3 regions of the Pseudoalteromonas sp. SR45-4 genome follow, and region 3 is predicted to be linked to each of the others. Evidence: predicted binding sites of a transcription regulator. Region 3 holds the regulator's gene; each other region holds the start of a gene.
What was found. The regulator ArgR, encoded in region 3, controls arginine synthesis, uptake and breakdown. The targets are predictions, from matches to a motif close to ANTGAATANNTATTCANT.
Positions count from the first base shown of each region.

Region 1: the regulator ArgR is predicted to act here: its motif matches at 3,102-3,119, upstream of H5058_RS05030 (OadG family protein).
Region 2: the regulator ArgR is predicted to act here: its motif matches at 1,871-1,888, upstream of H5058_RS06185 (2OG-Fe dioxygenase family protein).

Region 1 is NZ_JACJDO010000007.1:34,887-39,664, reverse strand. It holds gene H5058_RS05040 (sodium ion-translocating decarboxylase subunit beta) at 1-998, opposite strand, end outside; gene oadA (sodium-extruding oxaloacetate decarboxylase subunit alpha) at 1,012-2,793, opposite strand; gene H5058_RS05030 (OadG family protein) at 2,806-3,051, opposite strand; gene H5058_RS05025 (DUF1328 family protein) at 3,695-3,865, shown strand; gene H5058_RS05020 (hypothetical protein) at 3,931-4,122, shown strand; gene H5058_RS05015 (YcxB family protein) at 4,324-4,778, shown strand, end outside.
Region 2 is NZ_JACJDO010000009.1:65,216-69,993, forward strand. It holds gene acnB (bifunctional aconitate hydratase 2/2-methylisocitrate dehydratase) at 1-1,749, shown strand, start outside; gene H5058_RS06185 (2OG-Fe dioxygenase family protein) at 1,949-2,581, shown strand; gene H5058_RS06190 (cysteine desulfurase-like protein) at 2,591-3,826, shown strand; gene H5058_RS06195 (2OG-Fe(II) oxygenase) at 3,846-4,550, opposite strand; gene H5058_RS06200 (thioesterase family protein) at 4,584-4,778, shown strand, end outside.
Region 3 is NZ_JACJDO010000001.1:232,445-237,222, forward strand. It holds gene ispB (octaprenyl diphosphate synthase) at 1-479, shown strand, start outside; gene mdh (malate dehydrogenase) at 583-1,515, opposite strand; gene argR (transcriptional regulator ArgR) at 1,742-2,209, shown strand; gene H5058_RS01075 (Dyp-type peroxidase) at 2,225-3,124, opposite strand; gene H5058_RS01080 (ABC transporter ATP-binding protein) at 3,175-4,224, opposite strand; gene H5058_RS01085 (iron ABC transporter permease) at 4,225-4,778, opposite strand, start outside.

The DNA of each region.
Region 1 (4,778 bases), on a different contig from region 3:
GCCGCCATGGGTACAGCCGATACTCCCGCAGCACCAATTAATGGATTAATCGGCGTTTTAGATATTTTATTTAACCCTTTAGCCATAAATACGCCCGAGGCTGTACCTATAGCAAAAGCCAGTGCGCCAAGCACTAAAATACCAATCGTCTCAACAGTTAAAAACTTATCTGCAGCAAGCTTTGAGCCTACAGCTAAACCTAAAAATATAGTTGTAACATTGATGATTTCGTTTTGAGCACTGTTACTTAATCTATCAACAACACCCGACTCTCGCATTAAGTTACCTAAACAAAACATACCAACCAGAGGTATCGCCGCAGGTAAAAACATTGCTGTTAAGCTAAGTACCATTAACGGAAAAATAATTTTCTCTTTTTTAGATACTTTACGCAGCTCTGGCATTTTTATTTGGCGCTCTTCAACCGTGGTTAATGCGCGCATAATTGGCGGCTGAATAATTGGCACTAATGCCATATACGAATAAGCAGCTACCGCAATCGCACCTAACAAGTCGGGTGCCAGTTTAGAGGCTAAAAATATAGCGGTTGGGCCATCAGCTCCACCAATTATCGCAATAGCCGACGCATCTTGCAGGCTAAATTCAAAACCAGGTACATAGTTAAGTAAAATAGCGCCAAACAAAGTCGCAAAAATACCAAACTGTGCAGCTGCACCTAATAGCAACATACGAGGGTTAGCAATTAGCGCACTAAAATCAGTTAACGCGCCTACTCCCATAAATATTAATAGTGGAAAAATACCGGTATCAATACCTACATAATACACATAATGCAGTAAGCCGCCGGGGTCGGATAAACCTGCCACCGGAATATTAGTTAATATTGCACCAAAGCCGATAGGTAATAATAATAGGGGCTCAAATTTTTTGGCTATTGCCAAAAACAATAATAAACAGCCTACCGCAATCATAATCAACGCTGGAAATGTAAAGTTAGCAATGCCTGTGGCATGCCAGAGGTTTAAAATACCATCCATCCTCTATTTACTCCTAAGCTAATGCAATCATAGCGTCGCCGGTAGTTACAGCATCGCCTTCACCAACTAACACTTCAGCAATTGTTCCGGTGTGCGTAGCGCGTATTTCAGTTTCCATTTTCATGGCTTCCATAATAATCACTACATCACCTTCATTCACAACTTGCCCTGCTTTTACCTTTATCTTAAAAATATTACCGGCTAAAGGGGCGTTAAGTGTTTCGCCTGATGCAACCGAAGCAGACTGAGGAATATGTTCTGAGTCTTTTAATGTAACTTCTTTAAGCTCGCCGCCTTGAGCTACAACAACGTCGTAAACCTTACCGTCTACTTTTACGCTGTATTGCTCAGCTTTAACGCTGTTGTTATTTGAAGCTGATTTAGAGGGAGCTTTATTACTTTTATCTTCAACACAAGGAACTGGCTCAAATGCATCTGGGTTGTTACGGTTTTTAATAAACTTCAAACCAACCTGTGGGAATAATGCATACGTTAGTACGTCATCAATTTGCTCATCAGCAAGAGTTAAACCTTGCTCTTGTACTTCTTTTAATAATTCAGCCTCAAGCGTTGCAAGCTCAGGTGCAATATTATCTGCAGGACGACAAGTAATTACCTCTGCTCCATCAAGCACACGCTCTTGTAGCTCTTTATTCATAGGTGCTGGTGTTAGGCCATATTCACCTTTTAATACGCCAGCTGTTTCTTTAGTAATTGTTTTATAGCGCTCACCCGTTAGTACATTAAGTACCGCTTGAGTGCCTACAATTTGCGACGTTGGTGTAACAAGCGGTAAAAAGCCTAAATCTTCTCGTACACGTGGGATCTCAAGTAAAACTTCATTAAGCTTATCTGCTGCGCCTTGCTCTTTAAGCTGGTTTTCCATGTTAGTTAACATGCCACCAGGTACTTGCGCGAGTAAAATACGGCCATCAACCCCTTTTAAGCTACCTTCAAATGCCGCGTATTTTTTACGTACATCTCTAAAGTAAGCAGCAATTTCTTCAAGGTGATTTAAATCAAGCTCAGTATCACGCTCAGTCCCTTCAACTATCGATACAATAGTTTCAGTTGCGGTGTGTCCGTAAGTCATACTCATAGATGAAATTGCGGTATCAAGCATATCAATGCCTGCATCAATCGCTTTTTGATAAGTCGCAGTACTTAAACCTGTTGTGGCGTGGCACTGCATTGCAATTGGAATAGATACAGTTTCTTTTAGTGCTTTAATTAGTTTTTCAGCATCGTACGGCTTTAATAAACCCGCCATATCTTTAATACAAATTGAATGACAGCCTAAATCTTCCAACTGCTTAGCTAGCGTTAACCACATATCAAGCGTATGAACAGGGCTTACTGTATAAGAAATAGTCCCTTGGGCATGTGCGCCTACTTTTATAGCCGCTTTAATTGCCGTTTCAAGATTACGTACATCGTTCATTGCATCAAATATACGAAATACATCAACGCCATTTTTATGGGCACGCTCTACAAATTTTTCTACTACATCGTCAGCATAATGGCGGTAACCTAATAAATTTTGACCGCGTAATAGCATTTGCTGTTTAGTATTTGGCATCGCTTTTTTTAGTGCGCGAATACGCTCCCAAGGATCTTCACCTAAATAACGAATACACGAATCAAACGTAGCTCCACCCCACGACTCAATAGACCAATAACCTGCATCATCAAGCTTTTTTGCAATCGGTAGCATATCGTCAAGGCGCATACGAGTTGCTAACAATGATTGATGCGCATCACGTAGTACCAGTTCTGTTAATTTTAATTTAGCCATTTAAGTGCTCCTTTAATTATTGTTTGTTTTGTACTGAGCAATGGCAGCACTAATTGCGGCGATGTGCTCATTAGGCACACCTTGTGATTTAAAAGACGGTGTTCTGGCAGGCATTGCAAGCTCAGGCTCTGCAAAGCGAGATACCAGCTTAGACATAACCGTAACGCAGGTAATTAATAATGACAGAAACACAAACACCCCCACCATACCGGTTAGCATTAAGTTGCTTGCTGTTGTAAGTAAAGCAGCGATATCCATTTTCCTCTCCTATAAAACTTATACCGAAATCAAAATAAAAAATCATTTTACGTAAATAATTATTCACCGAATAATAACAAAAAACAGTGTTTTGTCTATAGCCTGTAAATTGGTAAAACCAATTTAAACAAAACTAACATGCTATTAATTAACTTAACACTACAAAAAGGACTAGATACGCGCTATTACATAGATAATAAAAATAGTGAATATAAATAAAAGTTATATAGGCGACCTAAAAACCGTTAATAATGCACTTAAAGTAAAGCGTTAACAGTTCTATTAGCATAAAGTAATTTCACCACTGGCAATTGGTCTTACCAAATATATTTGTTAATTATTCAACCATTTAAATAGCCGCTGTTATTAAGCCCGCTATGCTCGTAAGTCTCGAACTGCAATTTAATAGCTCTTAAACTCAATTCTAAAAATCAATATGCGCTAACTTCTCTTATAAAAAACTAACATCCATAATCACTTGTATCAGTATGAATAAATTACATAGCAAAGCGTAAAACTTACCATTGAGTGCACGCTGAAATAACACAAACAAAAGCAAGCCATTGATTTAAAAGCAAAAAAACAATGGCACGTAACTCGCATCATATCCATTGAGCAAATTTGATAAACCAAGGAGAATACAATGTTACGCTGGACAATCACTTTTTTAGTAATTGCTTTAATTGCTGCAGTGTTAGGTTTTGGTGGTATAGCAGGCGCCGCAGCGGGTATTGCAAAAATTATATTTTTTATATTTTTAATACTTTTAGTTATATCTTTAGTATCGGGTGCCCTACGTGGCAAAAAGCCCTAGGTAACAAACTAAAGTTTTAAACTAATTAAAAATCATTTAAATCAAAATTTACAAGGAATTACATTATGAATTCGACAACTTTAAGAGCAGCACTAATTGGCCTATTCGCAAGTTTATTTATTATGGGCTGTGAAGATAACCACGCAGAAGATGCTGGTGAACGTATTGACGAAGCAGTAACTGACGTGCAAAACAAAGTTGAAGATGCATGTGAAGAAGTAAAAGAAGGTGTAAATGCAGAAGAAACTAACTGTTAATTCTTCTAATTTATTAAAAAAACGGCTCTAAAATGAGCCGTTTTTTTATGTGTGTAATAAAATAATATCTAAATTAAAGGTTGGATCTGATAAATAATAAACGCCAATATCTTTATCTATTATGCAGTTATTTATTATATAACTGCGCATTTACTGGTTAGCTTGTTAAAATGCATATAACTATGTTTTAAGAACTTCTATATGACACTTACAACAACCTACACGCTTGATAAGCCTTATTTTTATGAGTGCTTTGACGAATCAGTTGCGCATAGCAAGCGCGCGCAACCAAAATACTTTTTATTGGCGCTATTAGTAGCACTCGGTTTATTTGGAATTTATGGTTTAGACGATCATTACCTAGGATCTTTTCTGATCATGGTTGCGGTACTCGAATGTATTGCCTTTTATTATCGCCGTCCTTGGTGGGTTACTAGACAAATGCTAAGCAAAGCCTCGGGGTCTGAGGTCACCCTTACCTTTGACGAAGAAGGGATTAAATCGAGTAACTTTTATAAAAACACCCAACTTCTGTGGTCAGATATTAACGAAGTTATAACCACAGAGCGCGGCATACTATTAAAAAACAAAAAAGGTATGCAGTATATATCCAAGCACATATTAACTGCCGAAACACTTAATTTTATACACAAAAA
Region 2 (4,778 bases), on a different contig from region 3:
AACACTATGGAAGATTCTGGCGCTTTACCAATTGAGCTAAATGTTGATGAACTTAACATGGGCGAGCAAATTGACATCTACCCATACGAAGGTGTTGTTAAGCAGCATGGTACTGATAAAGTAATCTCTAAGTTTGAACTTAAATCTGAAGTTATTTTAGATGAAGTTCGTGCTGGTGGTCGTATTCCACTAATCATTGGTCGTGGTTTAACAGACAAAGCACGTACATCACTTGGTTTAGGTGCTACTGATATATTTAAAGTACCAACAGCAACTGAAGTATCAGATAAAGGCTTTACACTAGCGCAAAAAATGGTTGGTAAAGCATGTAACGTTGCAGGTATTCGCCCAGGTCAATACTGTGAGCCTAAAATGACAACTGTTGGCTCGCAAGATACAACAGGTCCTATGACACGTGATGAACTTAAAGATTTAGCTTGTTTAGGTTTCTCTGCAGACTTAACAATGCAGTCTTTCTGTCATACATCGGCATACCCAAAACCTATTGATGTAAACACGCATCACACGCTTCCTGATTTCATCATGAACCGTGGCGGCGTTTCACTTCGCCCAGGTGACGGTATTATTCACTCATGGTTAAACCGTATGTTATTACCAGATACCGTAGGTACTGGTGGTGATTCGCATACACGTTTCCCATTAGGTATTTCATTCCCAGCTGGTTCGGGTGCAGTAGCATTCGCAGCAGCAACAGGTGTTATGCCTCTTGATATGCCTGAGTCAATTTTGGTTCGTTTTAAAGGCGAAATGCAACCAGGTATCACATTACGTGACCTTGTACATGCAATCCCTTACTACGGTATCAAGCAAGGCTTATTAACAGTTGAGAAAAAAGGTAAAATCAACGAGTTTTCTGGTCGCGTACTAGAAATTGAAGGCGTTGAGCACCTAACTGTTGAGCAAGCGTTTGAATTATCAGATGCATCTGCTGAGCGTTCAGCTGCAGGTTGTACGGTTAAGCTTTCAAAAGAGTCTATTTCTGAATACCTAGAATCAAACATTGTTATGCTTAAGTGGATGATCTCTGAAGGTTATGGCGATGTACGTACGATTGAACGTCGTATTAATGCAATGCAAGACTGGTTAGCTAATCCTGAGCTTATGGAAGCAGATAAAGATGCTGAATACGCTCACGTAGTTGAAATCGACTTAGCTGAGATTAAAGAGCCAGTTCTTTGTGCTCCAAATGATCCAGATGACGCGCGTTTACTTTCTGATGTTGCTGGCGAGAAAATTGATGAAGTATTCATCGGTTCTTGTATGACTAACATTGGTCACTTCCGCGCGGCTGGTAAGTTACTAGATGGCTTTAAAGGTCAACTACCTACTCAGCTTTGGGTTGCTCCACCTACTAAGATGGACAAAGACCAACTAATTGAAGAAGGCTACTATGGCATCTTTGGTCGTGTTGGCGCACGTATAGAAACTCCAGGTTGTTCATTATGTATGGGTAACCAAGCACGTGTTGCTGATAAAGCAACGGTAGTGTCTACCTCTACACGTAACTTCCCTAACCGTTTAGGTAATGGTGCAAATGTATTTTTAGCATCATCTGAACTTGCTGCAGTTGCGGCAATTATCGGTCGATTGCCAACTGCTGCTGAGTATCAAGAATATGCAGCGAAGATCAATGCAACAGCGTCAGATACATATCGCTACTTGAACTTCCATCGCATGCCTGCTTACACTAAAAAAGCAGACAACGTGATCATTCAACAAGCAGTATAATTTTTACAGCTTATTTAAAAACCCGCTTTTGCGGGTTTTTTATTAGCAAAAATAAATTTTAGATAGTTAATGTTGTTTTTTTGCATTTATTGTATTAATTTTGGTGGTTAATTGTTTTGAAGTTAAATAATAAAGCAATAAATCCTCTTTGCATGCATTAAAATCCCTGCAATATTATAATTACTATAGCAGGATTTTTATGACCGCTTTAAACCCCCAGAATTTACTGCAGCTGCGTTTTATTAACCAAACAAATATTGATTTGGTTAAGCCTTCTTTTGATAACCTGCCGACTAATCCTTATGCAGATGGTGCCTTTCGTAAACGCCGTTACTCTGTAGTTAAACTACAAAATGGTGAGCTAAAGCTACAAGCAACAAAAGCATTTGTACAAGATGATGCAATTAATACCTTTCAGGGTAATGTTGAGCGTAGTTACGAAAATTTAGAGCAAAGCCTACTTGAGTCAGCGGGCATGAAAAGTATTGTGAATGAGTTTCGTCAAATTACCGGGATTGATGAAGAACGTGATATCGAAATTCACCAATTTCGTATGTTAGCCATTGATAGTGATACGCCTGCAGCGCCAGAAGGCGTGCACCAAGATGGTTTTGATCATGTGTGTGTATGTGGAGTATCGCATGAAAACTTAGAGGGCGGTGAATTGCTTGTATACGAAAACAAGCAAGCCGATCCCTGTTTTAAAATGGCTATAAAAGACGGTATGTTTGCAGTAATTAACGACCGTCAAGTGTGGCATAACGCTACTCCAATGAATAAACTTGATGCCAGTAAGCCAGGTTACCTGGATTGCTTTGTATTAACCTCTTAAGGAATGAGCATGAATATAACGCAATTACGTGAGCAATTTCCGGCATTAATGCAAAGCGTTAATGGTAAATCTCCCGTGTTTTTAGACGGCCCCGGTGGCTCGCAAGTACCGCAATCGGTACTTAACGCTATGACTGCTTATTTGGGTTATTACAACTCAAATTTAGGTGGAGCATTTTTCTCAAGCGATAAAACCGTTGAGCTAATGGCAAATGCTCGCCAAGCTGCTGCCGATTTACTCAATGCGCCCAGCTCACAACAAATTGTATTTGGTCCGAATATGACCAGCTTAACGTTTAGCTTTAGCCGCGCAATTTCACGCGACTGGCAAACGGGTGATGAAATAATTGTCACTAACGCGGATCACTTTTCTAACGTTTCGTCGTGGCAGCAAGCCGCAGAAGATAAAGGTGTTAAAGTTAATACTGCGCTTATTAACGAAACCGACTGCACACTCAATATGGCGCAGTTCGAGAGTTTACTAAACAGTAATACTAAGCTGGTAGCGGTAACTTATGCTTCAAATACCACAGGTTCAATTAACAATATTAAACGTATTGTAGAGCTTGCCCACAACGTAGGCGCACTTGTTTATGTTGATGCCGTACATTATGCACCGCACGAACTTGTAGATGTACAAGCGCTTGATTGCGACTTTTTAGCCTGCTCTGCGTACAAGTTTTTTGGCCCGCATTTAGGTATGGTTTATGGCAAAAAAGAGCACCTTGAAGGATTTACGCCTTATAAAGTTGAGCCTGCCAAGGACGTTATTCCTGGGCTCTGGGAAACCGGTACGCAAAGCTTTGAAGCACTTGCAGGTCTAATTGCTGCGGTTGACTACATTGCTGATATTAGTGAGCTTGATGATAGTCATTCGCGCCGTGATAAATTAGCTGCGGCTTTTGCCAAAACCAAGCAACACGAAATGGCGCTGAGTGAGTACTTTTTAACGCGCTTAGTTAATTACCCGCGTATTAAATTGTTTGGTATAGATGACTTAGATCGTTTAAATGAGCGTACGCCTACTTTTGCGTTAACTTTTGAAGGTTTAGAGCCGCGCGCTGTATCTGAATGTTTAGGTAAGCAACATATTTGTGTATGGGACGGCAACTTTTACGCGCAAGGTTTGTGTGAGCAATTAGGCGTACTTGATAAAGGTGGCGTAGTGCGCATTGGTTGCATGCACTACAACACCACCGCAGAGCTTGATCAGTTATTTAATCTGTTTGATGAGCTACTAGGTTAATATACATAAAAAAGGTGCGCTAGCTCTTTGGCGCACCGTATATTTGCTCTGCGCGGTTAAACAGTACCCACGAGGTTAAAATATACTTATCGTTAGATACTGGCTTATTGCCACGGTGAGTGTGAGTAAAGTAGCCGGGCGCTATTACCATAGTGCCTTTTTTAGGCGCAATTTTACGCTTTTGATAATAAAACTCCGTTTCCCCACCTTGTTCAACATCGTTCAAATAAAACATAAACAGCAATACTCTATGTAGCGCCTCGTTATGATTTAACTGCGGATAAACTTCGCTGTGCCAATACGGGTAACCGCCTTTATTAACTTGGTATTTTTGCGCCTGAATATTTCCTAGCCTAAAAATTTGCTGCACTAATAAGGGCAGTTGTGGTTTACCCACTTCATCAAAGTTTGCGTGTGTTAAGTCAACAGGTTCGCCACTTTTAGGGTGATACACTTTTAGGCCAAAGGCACCAATCATAATAAAAATATGTTCTTCAATGTATTTAAAAACATACTGTGCAGTGGTTTGTTGAATATGTTTTAATTGCTCAACGTATTCTGGATGATTGTTTAAGTGCAAGTCGTGGCTATCTTTTTTATTTAAATCGATACCGCCAGATGTCATCCCTTGTTTTATATGCGGGCTTTGAGAAAAGGTAGTGATAAAGTTATCACAAAAGTCATTGCTGAGCGCGTTATTGTATACGCGAATAAAGTCCGTCATAGTTTACCTTTATATAATTATTATTGGATTATTATGTTTATTGAAAAAGTGATGCCGCGCTTTAGTGAAACAGATGCGCTAGGACATATTAACAATACCGTACTCCCTGTATGGTTTGAAGCTTCGCGTGCGCCTATTTTTAGGTTTTTTACCCCAGATTTAAACCCACATGACTGGAAGCTAATTATTGCCAAAGTCGAAGTGTCGTTTGTTGGTGAGTTATTTTAT
Region 3 (4,778 bases):
AGGTTATTTACTCTAAAACCGCTAAGCTATTTGAAGCCGCGACAGGCCTTGCGGCCATTATTACTGAGCAAAACCAAGCTACGCTTGATGCGCTTAACCTATACGGCATGCATTTAGGTACTGCGTTTCAGCTCGTTGATGACGTACTTGATTACAACGCAGATGCAGATCAATTAGGTAAAAATATTGGTGATGATTTAGCCGAAGGGAAACCAACTCTGCCGCTTATTTATGCAATGCAACATGGTAATGAGCAGCAAACACAGCTGATCCGTGACGCTATAGAGCACAGTAATGGCATGGATCATCTTGAAGAAATTTTAGCGGCACTTAAACAAACCAATGCGCTTGAATTTACGATGCAAAAGGCCGAACTTGAAGCCGACAAAGCCATTGCTTGCTTAGACTTTTTAGCTGAGTCTGAATATAAACAAGCACTTGTGAGCCTTGCCCGTATTGCAGTTGATCGCGATCACTAACTTTACTGCCTTTATGTGTAGCTAACCTGGGTGCAGGTTAGCTAAATTCCGAGCAATAAAAAAGCCTGCAAACGCAGGCTTTTTTGTCACTTGATTTTGGCTATTACGCCATGAAATCAACACCTTCTTTGATGTCTTTTTTCAGTGTTTCAAGCATGTCATTTTTTGCTTTTGTTTCAAATGCGCTTAGTTCGCCGTAAGAAAGAATTTCTTCTACGCCGTTTTTACCTAAACGTACTGGGTGTGCAAAGTACTCCGCATCGCCATTTTCAACAGCAACGTACGCGTAATCTACAACGTCTTCACCTTGTAGGCCTTTAACTAAAGACATACAAAAACGAGCTGCTGCTGCACCCATTGATAAAGTAGCTGAACCGCCACCCGCTTTAGCATTTACAACTTCAGTACCCGCATTTTGGATACGTGGAGTAAGTGCTGCAACTTCTTCATCTGTAAAGCTCACGCCTTCAACTTGAGAAAGTAGAGGTAAAATAGTAGTACCTGAGTGGCCACCGATTACAGGAACTTTAACAGTTGCTACGTCTACGCCTTTAAGTTCAGCAACAAATGCTTCTGAACGAATAACGTCAAGCGTAGTAATACCGAATACGCGTTTAGCGTCGTAAGTACCAGCTTTTTTAAATACTTCAGCAACAATTGGTACAGTGCCGTTTACTGGGTTAGTAATAATACCTACTAACGCTTTAGGACAACTTGCAACTATGCCTTCTGCTAACGTTTTGATGATGCCAGCATTTACATTAAATAAATCTGCACGATCCATACCTGGCTTACGTGGCATGCCAGCAGGAATAAGTACGATATCAGCATCTTTAAGCGCTTCATTTAACGCATCAGCGCCAAAGCCAGCTACTTTAACCGCTGTAGGGATATGAGATAGATCAACCGCAACACCTGGAACTACTGGTGCAACATCATATAGTGATAATTCAGAACCAGCTGGTAAGCCTGTTTTTAATAATAAAGACAACGCTTGACCGATACCGCCTGCAGCACCTAATACAGCAACTTTCATTGGAATTCTCCGTGATTTGAGGTAGGAAATATTTATGGCTCTAAGATAAAGAAATTAGCGACTAAAAACAAATTTATCCTGCCTATTTTCGTAATATTTTAGACCATAGTTGTAAAAACATTTGGCCTGAATACAGTAAACTGGCAAGTTAAATAAACAACTGCTGCATAATTATTCGTTTTTGTGTAGAATTTGCGGCATGGATAATAAAAAGCAAATAAAAACTATGCAACCACAAGACAAACAGGAAGCGTTAGTAAAAGCATTTAAAGCGCTTTTAAAAGAAGAAAACTTTGGTTCTCAAGGCGATATAGTAGATTCGTTAAAAGAGCAAGGTTTTGACAATATAAGCCAAAGTAAAGTGTCGCGCATGCTTAGTAAGTTTGGCGCGGTACGAACGCGCAATGCCAAACAAGAAATGGTGTATTGCTTGCCAGCAGAAATGGGCGTACCCACAGCAAAAAGCCCGCTGCGCCAGCTTGTTATTGATATAATGCATAACGAAATGATGATTATTATCCGTACCAGTCCAGGCGCGGCTCAGCTTATTGCGCGTTTACTTGACTCATTAGGTAAAGCCGATGGCGTGTTAGGTACTATAGCTGGCGACGACACTATTTTTATTGCCCCAGCTAAAATATCTGAAATAGACTTAACCCTAGAGCGGGTACGTATTTTATTTGATACGGTTTAGTATTTAAAACATGCGTTATAACTGTTTTAAAAACCCAACTGACGGTGCAAAAAACGCAGACCCCATATCGGCTTGAGTAAAATCAAGCCAATGATCATAGCACTCCCCCTCACCTAAACGACTTTTTAATACCTGTTCAAATGCGGTTCCACTGGCCGAGCAAGTAATTGACAGCATTCCTTGCTCGTAAACATCGCCATAAGGCATGCCTTGATTAAGTAATATTGGCTGGCCTTGCTCATCTTTTAATTCACTGCGTTGTGCATGGCTGGTTTCAAGCGCTGGGGCTATAAGAGTGTTGTCTAAGCGAGTGCGGCCTATTATTTGCTCTTGCTCATCTAGCGATAGATGCTGCCATACGCTTAGATCGTGCTTATAACGTTGCACATGAATATAACTGCCTTGATCCTCAAAGCTACCTGGTTTATTTATTAACGCCGTTGCCCGCTTTTGTCGGCCATGCGGCATTTTGCCACCATAAATAAAACCATTGAAATCGCGACCATCTAAAAATCTAAAATTACGAATTTGTTCCACCAGCTCTACGTCTGGTGCAAATAACTTTAAAATTTGCAGTGCAAATAAATGATTGACGTCTTCGCGGTCTGAACGTATTTGCACAAACAAATCACACGGCTGCACGCTCATTGCGTGTTCATTATGATTTATATTAGGAAAGCTTTGTAGTTCACTGGGGATATACTCTGGCAAAATATGCGGCCAATACTGTGCACCAATAGCCACCATACAAGAAAGCATAGATTCAGAAAACTGATCGCTAAACTCTTCCTCAATAGCGCTTACTTGCTTGAGCTTTGTACGTAATGACTCATCTTGGCCATCAAACACATTAAAAAATAAATGCAAACCGTGTAAGTTTGCTTCAGCACAAATCCCTGATTGCGCTTGTGCCATTGTTATTCCTTAGCTTATAAATAGATAAACACAGCGAATAACAAATTAATTTATGATTCGAAAAAATTCACCGTGTGGGGTTTTATTTTTATTATAACCTGCTCATTTTGAACAAATGACTGGCCATATTGCGCTGCAACTTCTATTTCTTGTTGTGCAATAACTACAGTGTAAACATAAGCCGAACCAATAAAACGACTGCTTAATATGGTGGCGCGTTCACTATGGCTATCTTTTTTATTGTCGCTCATTAGCTCTATTTGATGAGGACGCACATATATTTTTCCTATATTAGCCTGATGCTGGTGCGCAATAACCGACTCAACTAGGCCAAAAGCGGTTTTATATTCAGTTGCTGTTAACACTTCTGCGCTTAAGTATATGCCCTGACCCAGAAACTCTGCAACCTCCTTTGAGCTTGGTTTAGCAAAAAGCTGTTCTGGGGTGCCCTGTTGAGCTATTTTACCCTGGTGCATAATAGCCAGCGTGTCTGCAAATGCAAAAGCCTCTTCCTTTGAGTGGGTAACAAATACTGCCGACACTTGTTGAGTTTTAATTATGCGGCGAATATCGGCAATTAATTCAAAGCGTACTTGAGTGTCTATATTCGAAAACGGCTCATCAAGTAATAGTAAACTTGGTTTGTAAGCAAGTGCACGCGCAATCGCCACGCGCTGTTGTTGCCCACCCGATAACTGATGCGGATACCTGTCGGCGCAGCCAACTAAATGCACCAGCTTAAGCATTTCATCAACGCGCTGTTGCTTTTGCTCTTTACTCATTTTACTTAAGCCAAAAGCAATATTATGTGCCACGGTTAAATGCGGGAATAACGCATAATCTTGAAACATCATGCCAATATTACGATGCTCTGGCGAGATAAATGTATTGGCGTTACTCACCAGCTTACCATCGATAAACACGCTTCCTTGTTGCGTTTCTATTAGCCCTGCAATTGCTTTTAAGGTGGTGGTTTTACCACAACCACTGGCACCTAACAAACACACTATTTCGTTTTTACCTATGGTTAAATTTAGCTCGTGAATAACCTTAGTACCGTTATATTGATAGCTCACGCCTTGTAAAATCAAACTACTCATTTAACTACGTTGCTCCATAGAACGGTTAATAAAATACAGAGGGATAAATCCAACCAGCACAATAAATAATGCCGATATAGAAGCCAGCTCTAATTGCTCATCACTCACATACTGAAACACATGCGTAGCTAAGCTTTCAAAATTAAACGGCCTAAGTAACAAAGCCGTAGGTAGCTCTTTCATGCATTCAATAAACACCAGCAAAGCCGCAGTAAGCAACCCGCGTCTAAGTAGGGGTAAATGCACCAAACGTAACGTATGGCCTTGGCTTTTGCCCATAGATTGGCTAGCCATGTCGAGAGAGGGGCTAATGCGTAAAAAGCTCGACTCAATCGCGCCATGTGCTACTGCGTAAAAACGCACTACATAAGCAAAAATAATGGTAAATACACTGCCAGTGAGTAACAAGCCTATATTTAAGTCGTATGGCTCAAGCACACGGTTTACCGTATTTTCTAACAGCGTAAGCGGTAATAGCACCGCAATAGCCAGTACTGTTCCTGGTAAAGCGTAGCCGGTGCTAGCTAATCGCCCCGGAATAAGTGGATAATTTT